Regions from separate parts of the Desulfobotulus sp. genome, predicted to be linked through region 2. Evidence: predicted binding sites of a transcription regulator. Region 2 holds the regulator's gene; each other region holds the start of a gene.
What was found. Region 2 encodes sigma-54, which starts transcription at its own class of promoters, with help from an activator protein. Its sites were predicted from a motif close to TNTGGCACANTTTCTGCTNT; they were not measured.

Region 1 (4,936 bases), on a different contig from region 2:
TATCGCCGATCTTGATGCCCCGCTGCTTGCCGCGCCCTACCACGGAGAACTTGGTTACTGCGGGAAAGCCCGCTTCCATGAGGTCGGAGAGAATACGGTCTGTGCGTTCAGGCCGGACAATGGCTTTAATGAGGTGCATGGGCTGGTCTCCTTTTTTAGGGTCTCGCTGATTCTGGTTACGATTTTGTAATTTTCAGGGCGCGCAAAGGGCAGAGAAGCCTTGTCTTTCCCCATGGGCGCGGTGTTTTTTCAGGCAGGGGATGGGGGTTCCGGGCTGCCTTCATCCTTTTTTAAAAAAAGGGGGCGGGAAAAGAAGAATCCCTTTGGGGTCAGCCTGCAAGCCCATATTCCATGAGGAGCTGCTCCAGCTCTTCAATGGCCAGCGGTGTGGGGATGACGTGCAGGTCATTTTCCGAGATCTTTTTGGCGAGGCTCCGGTACTCATTGGCCTGATCATTGGCAGGCTCAAACTCGATCACGGTCTTGCGGTTGATTTCTGCTCTCTGCACCACATTGTCGCGGGGAACGAAATGGATCATGCGGGTGCCGAGGCGTTTGGCCAGCTCTTCGATCATTTCCCTTTCATTGTCCACGTTCCGGCTGTTGCAGATCAGCCCCCCCAGTCGCACGCCGCCCGCTTCCGCATATTTCACGATCCCCTTGCAGATGTTGTTGGCCGCATACATGGCCATCATTTCTCCGGAAACCACGATGTAGATTTCTTCGGCTTTTCCTTCCCGGATGGGCATGGCAAAACCGCCGCAGACCACGTCTCCGAGTACATCGTAAAAGACATAATCGAGATTCCGGCTTTCCGCATAGGCTCCCAGCTGTTCCAGAAGGTTGATGGAAGTGATGATGCCCCGGCCCGCACAGCCCACGCCGGGTTCCGGTCCGCCGGATTCCGTGCAGACCGTGTTGCAGAATCCGGCTTTCTGTACGTCATCGAGGGTCACGTCTTCCCCTTCTTCCCGAAGGGTGTCCAGCACGGTACGCTGGGCCAGTCCGCCGAGGAGAAGGCGGGTGGAGTCTGCCTTGGGGTCGCAGCCCACCACCATGACCTTGTTTCCCATTTCCGCAAGCCCGGCCACGGTGTTCTGGGTGGTGGTGGATTTGCCGATGCCGCCTTTGCCATAGATAGCGATCTTGCGCATGGTCTTTACTCCTTTATGAAAGATGAGAAGGACATGGCCGGTGATGTGTTCTTTTCCGGCCATGATGTTTCCGTGTAGCCGTTTCCGGATTTCTGCTGCGATGGACATTTTTTTCTGAGAGCCGGAGACTTCGGAGCCTTGTCCGGCTCTCATGGGGTTCAGGCCATTTTATTCCGGGCAAAGGCCGCGCCGGATGCACTGGGGGCGAATCTGTCTCCGGAGTCCTTTCCGGATTCAAAGGACATGCCCGCTCCGCTGGCCCGGAAGTCCGGATAGGCATTGCCGCCGTGTTCGGTGAAGTCGAGTCCTTCCATTTCTTCGGCTTCGCTGGCCCGCAGTCCGATGGTGAGGTCCACAAGCCGGAACATGAGCCAGGCCGTGGGGAATACCCAGGCAAAGCAGGCAAGGGCACCGATGAGCTGCACGCCGATCATGGTAAGGCTGGTGCCGCCCGTATTGAAAAGTCCTGCGGCCAGCGTTCCCCAGACTCCGCACACCCCATGAACGGAGATGGCGCCGACGGGGTCGTCTATGCGGATTTTTTCAAAGAAGAGGACAGAAGAAACCACAAGACCGCCTGCGATGAGGCCGATGAGGATGGCGGAAGCAGGCCCCACATTGGCGCAGCCTGCGGTGATGCCCACAAGACCGGCAAGGACACCGTTTAAGCTCATGCCCACCTCGGGTTTGCCGAAACGGATCCAGGAGACCACCATGGCGGCAACAGCGCCTGCTGCGGCGGCGAGGTTGGTGTTGACAAAGATGAGGGCAATGCTTTTGTCCGCAGTGGTGGTGGAGCCTGCGTTGAATCCGAACCAGCCCAGCCAGAGGATGAAGACACCTAAGGCCGCCAGAGGGATGTTGTGGCCGAGGATGGGCCGGATGCGGCCGTCTGCCGTGTATTTACCCAGTCTCGGGCCGAGAACCATGGCTCCTGCCAGGGCTGCCCATCCGCCTACGGAATGCACCACGGTGGAGCCTGCAAAATCAATGAATCCGAGTTTTTCCAGCCAGCCTTCCCCATTGTGCAGGGAGCCCCAGGCCCAGGAGCCGAAGACAGGGTAGATGAAGGCGGTAAGAACGATGGAATAGCAGATGTAGCCTGCAAACCGGGTGCGTTCCGCCATGGCGCCGGATACGATGGTGGCAGCGGTGGCGGCGAACACCACCTGGAACATCCAGAAGGCGAGGTTCCATTCCGAGCCTTCTCCCGTGAAGTCCGAGAGGAAGAAGCCTGAGGTGCCCACAAAACCGCCCAGGCTGTGACCGAACATGAGGCCGAAGCCCACGGCCCAGAAGACAAGGGAGCCGATGGAAAAGTCCATGAGGTTTTTCATCATGATGTTCACCGCGTTTTTGGCACGGGTGAATCCGGCTTCCACCATGGCGAATCCGGCCTGCATGAAAAAGACAAGACAGGCGGCAATGAGGGTCCAGAGAAAATTGGCGTGTTCCTGGACGAGGGCAATGGCCTCGGCATTGGTGATGGGATCGGGAGCGGCATCACCGGCAAGGGCCGGGGCTGCCAGGGAGATGAGGATGGATGTGGGAATAAACCAGCGCATGATGCTTTCCTCCTGGGATTTGGGGTTTGGGAAAAGTGCCTTGCTTTTCCCATTCACTCTTGCCATTGGAGTAATGCATGAGGTGTGCCAGTTTGTTTGTTTTTTAAAATTTTATATAACAAATTGATTTTAAATGATTTATGAGATAGGGGGTTTTTAAGTTTTTCCTGAATGTATTTTTAATAATTTCATTTTTGTATTGATACATATTAAAAAATACATATATGAAATAATAGTCAATAATTATTTATTGACTCAAGAAGAATTATTAACTTGAATTATTGTATTCCGATGGGTATGGTAAACCAGCATAACGGTTTGCCCTTAAAGAACCATCGGGGGGTGCTTAAAGGGCTCTTGCGATCCGACCGGAGTGCATGGCGTTCCAGACATAAGCTCCTTGATCAGATTCTGAAAACAGGAAAGGCCGGACAAACTTGTCCGGCCTTTCCTGTTTTCTTGTTTGTGCCAGAAGAGAAGCCCCTATCGGGGCTGGTTTTCCAAAGGGTACCTTCCCCCCTGCTACTGCGGGTGGATTCCACATGTCTAAGGGGTCAGGGGCTGATGGCCTCCAGCTCCCGTGCCACTGCATCCATTTCGTCGTCTTCAAAGGCAGCGTCCAGCGCATCAAAGCCCTTTTTCGCCCTTTCCTGGGAGATCCGTTGCTGAAGGCGTGCAACCCTTTCCTTCTGGTAATCCAAAAGGGCCTGCTTGGAGAGTGTTGCGGATCCGAAGCTGCGGGCGGGCCTTGCCTTGCGCACAAGGCCTCCTTCCTGGGCATCCTGCTGGGTGATGTTGGCAATGCGCATGTGACGGCGGACAAAGAGTCCAAGATCCTCATCCCTGCGGAACTGGCGGATCAGCTCCTTTTCTGCAGGGTCCTTGATATCCCGGAATTGTTCATAATAGATGACAATGTCAATGATTTCCTGAATGCGTTTTTCCATGGCCAGGGCCAGATTGGCCTTCAGGGGTTCCACGGTTTCCAGCCCGCCCTCCATATAGGAAAAGACATAGATATACTGGGGGCTTTTTTCCTCGTAATACCAGGCCGGAGCGCCTTCAATGCGGATCTGTTCTCCTGAGACAAGGGCCTGTTCAAACAGAAAACCGGCAAGCACGGAAACAAGTTTGATGGCTATGGCTTCGAGCATGGCGTTTTCCTTTCGAGAAAAGGGGAGGGCATCCGGGTGATGAGAAAAGAGGTCATCACCCGGAGAGCATCAGTTTTTCAGGGAGTGAATGGGAGCTGGAATACGGCCTCCCCGGGTGACAAAGGGGTCTTTTCCTGAGGCATTGGGTATATCAATGATGGTGGCAAAGCCGAGAAGACCACCGAAGTGGGCCATGTCCCCCGCCTTTTTGCCGGGAACGGGGATGAGACGGCAGGCCGTGGTTTTGGCGTTGATCATGCCAATGGCCATCTCGTCTGCAATGATGCCTGCAAGGGTTTCCACGCTGGTGTCGCCGGGGATGGCGACCATGTCGAGGCCTACGGAGCAGACAGCGGTCATGGCTTCAAGTTTTTCAATGGAAAGGTAGCCTTTTCTGGCAGCCTCTGCAATGTTGAGGTCTTCGCTCACAGGAATGAAAGCGCCGGAAAGTCCGCCCACATGGGAGCTGGCAAAGGCGCCGCCCTTTTTGACCGCATCATTGAGCATGGCAAGCGCCGCTGTGGAGCCGGGTGCGCCGATGCTGACAAGGCCCAGACTCTGAAATATTTCTCCCACACTGTCGCCCACGGTGGGCGTGGGAGCCAGGGAGAGATCCACCACCCCAAAGGGAATGCCAAGATCCCTTGCCACTTCACGGCCAATGAGCTCACCCACACGGGTAACCTTGGCCGCGGTTCGCTTGATGCGCTCGGCAATATCCCCAAGCCCCATGGAGGGCTGTTCCCGCAGGGCCCGGTCAATGGCCTTTTTGACCACGCCAGGGCCGGAAACACCCACATTGATCACCGCATCCGCTTCGCCGATCCCCAGATAAGCCCCTGCCATGAAAGGAATATCCGGAGGAATATTGGCGAAAACGCAGAGTTTGGCGCAGGCCAGTCCATCTTTGTCTGCGGTGAGGGCGGCGGCTTCCTTGATGGCCCGACTCATGCGCAGAACCGCATCCATATTGATTCCCTCCCGTGTGCTGGCCACGTTCACAGAGGCGCAGACCCGATGGGTTTCAGCAAGGGCCTGGGGCAGGGCCGCGATGAGCGCTTCA
Region 2 (4,936 bases):
GTCAGAACATCCAGAAGCTTCATGGATCAACCTTGTGAAAGGGCCCAGGGCCCTGACCGTATGCGGCCAGAGCCCTTTGCAGGGCCTGTGGTCCTTTGTGTTGGATCAGGCGGATGGCTGGATCAGGCCGAGATCCCCGTCTTTTCGTCGGTACAGAACATGGACCTGATCGGTTCTGGCGTCGGTGTAGACGATAAAGTCCTTGTCTGAGAGGGCAAGCTGCATGGCCGCCTCTTCCGCATCCATGGGTTTGAAATGCATGGATTCCACAACAAACTGAGGCTTTTCAGGAAAATCCTGGGCCTCGGTTTCCGCATTCTGGGAAATTTCTTCAGCCATTGCCGCTTCGGCACCCTTGATGCCTGCTTTGGATACGGGACGGTTTTCCCGGACCTTTTCCTTGGTTCTGCGGATCTGCTTTTTGAGCTTATCCACCACAAGGTCCAGGGCTGAATACATGTTTTCCGTTTCTTCCGTGGCCTGGAAGCTGAGACGGTCACAGGTGACGCGCACTTCTACGATATGGCGGATCTTTTCCACAGACAGGACAACCTGGGCTTCGGCCGGGCTGTCAAACTGTTTGTCCAGCCTGGAGAGTTTGTTGGCGGCGTAGTCCTTCAGTGCTTCGGAGGGTTCGATGTTCTTGAAGGTCACGGATGTCTTCATGGGCCCTACCTCCTCATCAGTATTGTCTGCGTTTGCTGGACGGAAGAATTTTAAGGATTTCCCTGTACTTGGCAATGGTCCTTCGGGCAATGCGGATGTTTTGCTCCTCCTCGAAAATGGTGGCGATTTTCAGATCGCTGTAGGGGTTCTGGGGATCCTCGCTTTCCACAAGTTGCTTGATTTTTTCAAGTACACTCACCGAGGCCATGGCCTCGCCTTCCACCCGGCTGATGGAGCTGTTGAAAAAGTATTTCAGCTCAAAAAGCCCCTGGGGCGTATAGGCATACTTGTTGGTGGTCACCCGGCTGATGGTGGATTCGTGCATCTGGATGTCCTGGGCCACGTCCCGCAGCACCATGGGTTTTAAGTAGGCCACACCCTTTTCAAAGAAATCCCGCTGAAAGCGTACAATACTTTCCATAACATTGTAGATGGTTTTTTGTCTCTGCTGGATGCTTTTGATGAGCCAGGAGGCGGAACGCATTTTTTCCTGAAGATAATCCTTGGTTTCCCCTGAGATTTTTTCTCCGGTGCGCATGGCTTTTTTGTAATAGGGGTTGATGTGCAGCCTGGGCATACCATCGTCATTGAGGGTGATGATGAAATCATCATTGTGCTTGTATACATAAATATCCGGTGTGATATACACCGGCGCTTCATTGTGGAATTCCCGGCCGGGTTTGGGCTCCAGAGAGCGGATGACGCCTACGGCGGCGATGATGGTCTCAAGGGGTTCTTTGAGGCTTTTGGCAATGGCCTTGAAGTTTTTGTTTTCAAGGTGCTTGAGATGGTGGGCGATGATTTTTTCCACGATGTCTGCCTCAAGGCCCAGGCGCCGAATCTGGAGAAGCAGGCATTCCTTGAGATTCCGTGCGCCCACGCCCGCAGGGTCAAAGGACTGCACCTGTCTGAGTGCTTCTTCTGCGGCGCTCTCCGGATATCCGCTTACCTGGCTGATTTCATCCAGTGTGGCGTCAAGGTACCCATCGGTGTTGATGTTGCCGATGATCAGGCTGGCCAGGGTCTGGATTTCCGGATCCACATCTGCCATGGACAACTGCCAGAGCAGGTGGTCGTGGAGGCTTTCCTTTTCTGAGACAAAGTTTTCATAGCGGGGTGCTTCCCTTTCCTCGGATTCAAAGTGCACCCTGCCTGCGCTGCTGTACTCGTCGAGGTAGGCCTCCCAGTCCGTTTCCGGGCTGACCTTTTCACTGATTTCCACTTCCTGCAGCATTTCTTCCGAGGAAACGGCCTCAGCCATATCCGGGGTTTCCCCCTCCGGTGCGTCCACGCGTTCTTCCAGGGCGGGATTTTGTTCCAGCTCCTGTTGTATGGCATCCACGAGTTCAAGGCGGGACAATTGCAACAGCTTGATAGCCTGCTGCAGTTGAGGCGTCATGACAAGTTGCTGGGTAAGCTTGAGTTGTTGTCGGAGTTCTATGGCCATTTTATAACCGGAATCCGTCTCCTAAATAGGTTTTTCGGGCAATGGGACTTGCGGCGATGTCCGCAGGGGATCCCGAATCCACAACCCTGCCGGAATGCAGTATGTAGGCCATATCGCATACGCCGAGGGTCTCCCGAACATTATGGTCTGAAATCAGAACGCCGATGCCCCGCTGGCTGAGATAGGCGATGATGTTCTGAATATCGCTGACAGCCAGAGGATCCACCCCCGCAAAGGGCTCATCCAGGAGGATGAAGGAAGGATCCGTGGACAGCACCCGCGCAATTTCAAGTCGCCTGCGTTCCCCGCCGGAAAGAACCGTGGCCTTCTGGTCTCCCAGATGGCGGATGCCCAGTTCTTCCAGAAGGGCTTCGGCTTTTTGCCTCTGTTCCGTTCTGCCCATATCCAGGTTTTCAAGGATGATGAGGAGATTGTCCCGGACGGAAAGCTTTCTGAATATGGAGGCTTCCTGAGGCAGGTAGCCGATGCCGTAGCGAGCCCGCATATACATGGGATAGTCTGTCAGGTCTTTATCGTCAAGGAAAACCCTGCCCCCGTCCGGTCGGATGAGGCCTACGGCCATATAAAAAGTGGTGGTTTTTCCGGCCCCGTTGGGTCCGAGGAGCCCGATGACCTGCTGGCTTTCCACCCTCAGGGAAACGCCGTCCACCACCTTTCTGTCTCCGTAGCGTTTTTCCAGTTGTTCCACGTGCAAAACGGGCATGGGGTTTTCTCCAAAAAAAATCAGAAGGGTAGGGGCAGAGGTTTCTTTTTGTCCTGAAGGAGGGTGCCGGAGACGCCTCCTGAAATTTCCATCTCGCCGGTTGTGCGGTTCATGCGGATGGCGGGCCCCTGGAGGACGTGGCCGAGACGCTCCACCCGCGCGGGGCTTCCCGTGAGGGTGATGGTGTCATCCTGGGCAATGAAGATGGCCCGCTCTCCGGAGGCTCTGCCATCCGGATGGGTGATCTCCACCTTGCCTTCGGCCACAACGCTTTCGATGGAAAGAAGGGGATCCTCTCCCTTTTCCGTCTGCAAGGGAAGGTCTTTTCCCTGGTAACGGAGGGTGACGGCATCCGCCCTGAGGGTCATTCCCGCCTGGACGATGTGTACCTCTCCTTTGAACACCAGGGTGCGGGAAGTCATGTTCCAGTCCTGGGAAAGGGCGTGGGCCACAAGGGCAGGGGGGTCCGATCCCTTTTGCCCGTAATGAAGGGTGGAAAGGCGCTCTTTGCGTCCTTCCACCTGCATCTCGTCGAGGCGGTGATCATAGAAAATGCTGTCTCCTGTGATGCGGATATCCGGATTCCGGAATTCCGCAGGACGGCCTTCCAGTCGGAGTCTCTGGGACTGGGTCTCATACCGGGCCTTGTCCGCCCGGCCCTGGAAATCCTGGTGTCGGAGGCGCACCCGACCTTCGGCCTGGAGGCTTTCGAGGTTCTGTTCCGAAAAGGCCTTTTCCATCTCTTGGGAGAGGAAGCGGATCCGGATGAGGTCGGCTTCAATACTTGCTTCTTCCCCGAAAATCCGGGCGCTGCCTTCCATGCGGATTTCTTTTGACTGGGTTTCCCAGTCCATATGTGCGCTTTCAAAACGTATGGGAAGGAGGTCTGCCAAGGCTGAAAAGGAATACATGCAGAAAAACAAGGCGGCTGCGAAAAGGCCTCTTTGCCTGAGGGCGGAGGATCGGCAAACCTTAGGGTGAGGACATGGGCGCATGGAGGACTCCTTTCACCTGTCCGGTAAGGCGCAGTACGCCGGAAGGAAGTTCATAGCTTGCGGCGTCGGCTTCCATCTGAAACTGGGTTCCTGTGACCCGGGTTTTCACGGGGGAGGCCAGCACCTGGGTGTCGGATGCATAGAGCAGGGCTTCGCTTTCCAGCAGGTAGAGGGGGTGGGTCACTTCTACCTTTTCCGTGAGGCGGACATCCTTTGCATTCACATCCGCAAGGCCTTTGTGGGAACGGGCGGTGAGGGGCGTATGGTCCTCGCTGATATAGGTGACCATGACCCCTGTCATTTCCACCATCCCGGCCTGTCTGTCATAATCCGCCCTGTCCGCAGAGAGGGTCCAGAGAATTCTCTCCTTTTCCGTGGCCGTATGGCGGAAGCGGGAAAGGGAGATGTCGGTGCGCTGGAGGGAAGTCGGTGCGGCGGGGGGGGCTGTGAGGTATTCCACAAGAAAAAGAAGCAGGGTGACCAGGATGAGGCCCAGGGCAAAGAGCATGAAAAAAATGCGTTTGCGACGAAAGGGGGTCATTGCAGGCAGCGATCCACAAGGGCATCCCAGAGCCCCTTGGCTTTCAGGATGGCCTCGCACACTTCCCGGACAGCCCCCTGGCCGCCCGGAGCCCTGGTCGTAAATCCCGCCCTTTCCCGGACCTCGAGAGCCGCGTCTGCAACGGTAATGGAAAGCCCCACCCGCTGCATGAGGCCGAGATCCGGAAGATCGTCTCCCATAAAGGCCATGGCCTGGGGGGAAAGGCCTGTGCGGGACTGGATTTCCTCGATCAGCGCGGCCTTGTTTTTCACCCCATCCCAGATAAGGGTGATGCCGAGGTTGGCCAGCCGGTGCCGCAGGGCAGGCGCGGCCCGTCCGGTGACAATGCCCACACGGATACCTGCGTCCATGAGAAGCCGGAGGCCAAGACCGTCTTTTACATGGAAAACCTTGGTTTCCTCGCCTGCATCATTATAGATGATGGTTCCTGGGGTGAGAACCCCATCCACATCCAGAAGGAGAAGCGCTATGTCGCAAAAGGATGTTTTCACGGTATCTCTTCCCCGATAATGGCTTTGATGGCGATAAGCTGGTCCAGAAGG
Region 3 (4,936 bases), on a different contig from region 2:
GCAGCGCAGGGCCAGGGTTTCGGCATCCGCAGCGGCGCTTTCAAGGCTGGGATCCAGGGTGGCGGCTTTCACCACTTCCCTGCGCAAGCTGGAAAGACGTCCGCTGATGGCCTCTTCCCCTTCATAAAGCTGATCCACCACAAGGTTCAGGGTCTGGGCCAGGGTCTGGGCGTGGCGGAGTTTCTTTCTTTCCGTTTCCAGTGCGCTGTCTTCGTCTGGTTCAGGGTTTGCCTCCTGGATTTCCCGGATCTGGAAGGCGATGAAATCCGCCTCTGCTTCTTCCCTGGCTTTACGACGTTTCAGATTTTCCAGATCTTTCAGGTTTTGCACCAGCAGCCCATAGGCTTGGGCGTAGCGCTGCCTTTCTCCATGAAGACCTGCGTAGTGGTCCAGCATGGAGAGATGAAGGCTTTCATCAAGAAGCCTCTGGTGGGCATGCTGGCCTGCAATGCTGGCCAGCTGGGCCGTGACCTCTCCGAGGAGCTGGGCCGTGGCCATGCGGCCGTTGATGTAGATGCGGTGAGAGCCTGTGACGGAAAGCACCCTGCGGATGTGTAGCCCTTCTTCCGGATTCAGGGCGTTGGCTTCCATGGCCAGGGCCGCAGGGCTTTGGGCCGGAGGGTGGAAAAAGGCTTCCACCTCGGCGTTGTCGTGGCCCTGGCGGATCATGCGGCCATCGGCCCGGCTTCCGAGAATGAGGTTGACCGCCTGGATGATGATGGATTTTCCGGCGCCGGTTTCGCCGGTCATGACGGTCATGCCCCGGTCAAACCGGATTTTCAGATCATCAATGATGGCAAAGTTACGGATGGCAAGTTCGCTGAGCATGGGACCCTTTCTCTCAGGGGTGGGGCAGAATGGGGGTTTTTACGGGGCGAAAATGCTGCCAGAGCTGCCAGATGCGAACAAAGATCAGAGCCGTGAGGATGCGGGGCAGCCAGAGCCACAGCGCAGGAAGACCTAAGGGCAGAAAGAGGGCCGGGTCTTCCACCATGGAGTGGTTGATGGCGATGGATACATGGAGGTTTTCTAAGTCGTCCTTGGGAATGGTGCCGGTCCTGGCCTCTTCCACGATGACGGCGGCTCCATAGCTCAGGCCGAAAAGCACGGCGGTGAGCCACAGGAGGGCTGTGGAGCGGGGAAGTCCCAGAGGCAGAAGAACGGGGCCTGAAATGCGCGCAAGCAAGGCCGCAAGGCCAAGGATTTTGGAAATCTCGATACAGGGCATGAGCACAAGCAGGATCCCGAGGATTTTCATGCAGAGGGCGAGGGTGCTGAGGCCCCAGGCATAAAAGGCTTCTGCAAAGGGCAGAATCTCGTAGGCGGCTGCATGGGGCGAGGCCAGGGGCTGGGGTGGTAGCCAGATGGACACCACCATGACCGTGAGGGTGGCGGCCACCAGGCGGATTGCGGTGATGACAAGGCCATGGATGCCGGAGGCATGCTGCACGGCCCCTTCCTGAATGAGATTGTGGGCGATAAGGAGAAAGATGGCCATGAGGGTGAGGGTATGGGTGTCAAAGGGCAGGGTTCCCATGACGGCAATGGCCCCGTAGATGTTGGTGAGCATGCCGACAATGAGGGGAAAGGCGGCAGCCGGAGGCAGCCCCATGGGCTCCATGAGGAAAGCCATGGCTCCTTCAAGGAAGGGGAGAAGGCCTGTCTGCACGAGAAGGAAGGTGCAGAAACCGATGGGGATGAGGATTTTTAAAATCCAGAGAAGGGAGGTAAAGGCCCTGTGGATTCCGGATTTGAGGCCCGTTGTCAGGGCGGCGGAAAGGGAGGTGTGCATGGAAAATCCTTGCCTGGAGTGGGATACTGAAAAAGACGCTGCCTTGGGTTTCTTTTAGCCTGCCTGGCAAAAGGTTTCAATCCCTGAAGAGGGGAGAAGGGAGGCTTGGCCCAAGGCATAAAAGATAAGGGGCGGAAGCCCTGATTTAAGGAAGGCTTCCGCCCTTTCATGGGAGGAAGGGAGATTCAGGATCTCCCCTTTTTGAGGACGTATGGAAGGCAGGGGGGTGGGGCAGGAATGGGAAGGGATTTTTCAGTGATACAGTTTTTTCTGGAGCCATTCTTTTACTTCGCCCTCCAGCGCGTAAACTCCCCGGTTGTGGCCCACGGATTTGAGAAAAGATTCTTTAAGTCCCGGTGGCAGGGGAATTTTGGCCAGTTCCACGGCTTCCTCGGAGTTTCGGCGGATAAGGTAGATCACCGGTGGATCTTCCCAGGTGTTCACGGTGAAATAATAGGACTTGTCGTGTTTTCCACGTACGGAGTAGCGCAGACCGCCGGGTTTCCAGATTCCGCCCCATTCAAGGTAAAGATTTACCGCATCTTCGGGCGTAAGCTCCCAGTCAATTTCATTGAGAAGGTGAATATCCTTTTTCAGTTCTTCTATGGCGAGCATGGGATGACCTCCTTTTGGGTCTTTGTTGCGTGCGTCTGTTGAAGTATTTATAAGCAGTTTGTGTGCCAGTTTGTTTTTAGTCCATTTTTTTGAGAGTGTTTTTTTGTTTTATTGCTGTTTTTATTGCTTATTACAGCTCTTGGCTTTTTTGGGGCCCCTGGATGCCCGTTCAGGGAGATGGCTGAAAATATGTCTTTTGAATCAACCTTGTCTTATTTTCTGTGTGAGACATGTCCGGGCAGCGTGTTTTTTCAATGATTTGAACGAATCGTCGGGGGCTGTCCTTGTATTTTCGGGAAAATCGGAGTCCTGGGAGTTTGCGGAGGGACATCCATGGGGAGGGTGGAGGCGGGGCTCTATGTCTTGAAATACGAGGATGTGAGGCATCGCAGTCATTCTGGCATGAATCCTGAAAAGGAGAAAAAGCGGAGTCTCCGTATTGCAAGTCGGTGCAGGCGTGTTAAAGTAATCCCATACAGGCGGCCCCTTCTTAAAGGAGGCACGCGGAGAATGACAGTGAAAGCGTGCAACAGGAATATTGAGAAGACCCTGCTTCTTGCGGAAGAAATGCTCTTGCTGGCGGACCAAGGCGATGCAGACCGGGAAGATGCGGGCTGCGGCATCCTGTACGGCATTTTGCGGGATGCGGGGTACAAACTGAAGCAGCTGGCTGAGAAAGAAAAGGCAGCCCATGTGGCCAAAGGGGCATGGGCGGAATAGCAAATTTTTTATGGATTTTCCGTTGTGGAAACGGAAAACGGGAAGGTAAGGCGTTCTCCATGGTTCAGAGGCTTGAAGTATACCGTTGTGATCTGTGTGGCAATGTGGTGGAAGTGATGCATGGGGGGGCGGCCGCCCTTGTCTGCTGCGGTCAGCCCATGGTACATCTTACGGAAAATACAGTGGATGCGGCCAAGGAAAAGCATGTGCCCGTGATTGAGCGCATCCCCGGTGGAGTGAAGGTGGTGGTGGGCAGCGTGGAGCATCCCATGCTGGAAAAACACTATGTTGAATGGATTGAGGTCATCGCCGATAACCGGGTGTATCGCAAGGATCTGAACCCAGGCGAAAAACCCGAGGCGACGTTCATGATTGAGGCCGAAAAGGTTGTGGTGCGGGAATACTGCAATCTTCATGGTGTATGGAAAGCGGAAGGATAGACAGGTTTTTACGAAAAGAACCTGAATGCATTAACCTTCAGAATTAGGAAAGGATGCCCCATGAGCCAATGGAAATGCAGCAACTGTGGCTATCAGATGGAGGCGGAAACCCCTCCGGAGGAATGTCCGTCCTGCAAGAAAACCTGCGAATTTCTCGATAACACCTGTTACACGCCGGACTGCGAAGGTGCAGGCAAGGATGACAGGATACGCTAACGGGCCGGATCTTTCCGGGCCTCTGGCACTGGAAGCGGCAAGGAGGCTGCGGTTTCATGCACCGCAGCCTGTCTCTTGAAGGAGGAGACGCCATGGATGTTGTCCTGCTTTCCCGGTTGCAGTTTGCGGCAACCACGATGTTTCACTTTCTCTTTGTCCCCCTTACCCTGGGCCTTTCCATTCTGGTGGCATGGATGGAAACCCGCTATGCCCGCACAGGGGACGAAACCTACCTGCGGATGACGAAATTCTGGGGAAAACTTTTTCTCATCAATTTTGCCGTAGGCGTGGTTACGGGTATTACCTTAGAATTTCAGTTCGGCACCAACTGGTCCCAGTATTCCGCCTATGTGGGGGATATTTTCGGCTCCCTTCTTGCCATTGAAGCCACGGCTGCCTTTTTCCTGGAATCCACCTTCATCGGCATCTGGATTTTCGGGTGGAAGCGTCTTTCCGCCAAGGTTCACGCAGGGGTGATGTGGATGGTGGCCATTGCGGGCAATGTGTCCGCCATCTGGATTCTCATTGCCAATGCCTGGATGCAGCATCCCGTGGGCTACACCCTCCGGGAGTCCTTCGGGGGACAGCGGGCTGAAATCACGGATTTCATGGCTGTCATCACCCAGAAGTTCGCCTGGCTCACCATCATGCACACCCTTGCGGCCAGCATTGTGCTGGCCTGTTTTTTTGTCATGGGCATCAGCGCCTGGCATCTTCTGAAAAAACAGCATGAAGAGATCTTTACCCGGTCTTTCCGCATGGCGCTGGTTCCCGGTCTCATCTTTTCCCTTTTTGTGGCCATTCAGGGGGATTTCCATGCCGTGGATGTGGCCCATACCCAGCCGGCCAAAATGGCGGCCATGGAATTTCACTGGGAAACCCAGCCCAGCGCACCGAGCTATGTCTTTGCCTGGCCCGATCCCGAAGGGGAGAAAAACAGCATTGAGATCGGCAGGATTCCCGGCCTTCTGAGCTTTCTCATTCACCATGATTTCTCCACCCCGGTCATTGGCTTAAAGGACATTCCCAAGGATGAGCGTCCGCCCATTGCCCTGGTGGGTATGGCCTTCCGGGTGATGGTGGGCCTTGGGGCCTACTTCATCTTTGCCTGTGCCTTAGGCTTTTTCTTCAGAAACCGTCTCATGGAAAAACC

Region 1: a site for sigma-54 is predicted at 2,792-2,811, ahead of RBR60_RS15165 (ammonium transporter). Genes of this name have one in related genera too.
Region 3: a site for sigma-54 is predicted at 2,458-2,477, ahead of RBR60_RS14075 (DVU0772 family protein). Genes of this name have one in related genera too.

The regions. Positions count from the first base shown of each region.
Region 1 covers NZ_JAVETM010000066.1:4,009-8,944, forward strand. The annotation lists gene RBR60_RS15155 (P-II family nitrogen regulator) at 1-139, opposite strand, end outside; gene nifH (nitrogenase iron protein) at 330-1,154, opposite strand; gene RBR60_RS15165 (ammonium transporter) at 1,313-2,719, opposite strand; gene RBR60_RS15170 (hypothetical protein) at 3,274-3,873, opposite strand; gene RBR60_RS15175 (PFL family protein) at 3,943-4,936, opposite strand, start outside.
Region 2 covers NZ_JAVETM010000031.1:10,439-15,374, reverse strand. The annotation lists gene RBR60_RS11695 (PTS sugar transporter subunit IIA) at 1-23, opposite strand, end outside; gene hpf (ribosome hibernation-promoting factor, HPF/YfiA family) at 106-666, opposite strand; gene rpoN (RNA polymerase factor sigma-54) at 683-2,113, opposite strand; gene lptB (LPS export ABC transporter ATP-binding protein) at 2,115-2,837, opposite strand; gene RBR60_RS11675 (LptA/OstA family protein) at 2,858-3,691, opposite strand; gene lptC (LPS export ABC transporter periplasmic protein LptC) at 3,810-4,373, opposite strand; gene RBR60_RS11665 (HAD-IIIA family hydrolase) at 4,370-4,885, opposite strand; gene kdsA (3-deoxy-8-phosphooctulonate synthase) at 4,882-4,936, opposite strand, start outside.
Region 3 covers NZ_JAVETM010000046.1:16,522-21,457, reverse strand. The annotation lists partial or broken gene RBR60_RS14085 (DNA repair protein RecN) at 1-828, opposite strand, end outside; gene RBR60_RS14080 (nucleoside recognition domain-containing protein) at 842-1,792, opposite strand; gene RBR60_RS14075 (DVU0772 family protein) at 2,045-2,407, opposite strand; gene RBR60_RS14070 (hypothetical protein) at 2,918-3,127, shown strand; gene RBR60_RS14065 (desulfoferrodoxin) at 3,187-3,567, shown strand; gene RBR60_RS14060 (rubredoxin-like domain-containing protein) at 3,628-3,783, shown strand; gene RBR60_RS14055 (cytochrome ubiquinol oxidase subunit I) at 3,876-4,936, shown strand, end outside.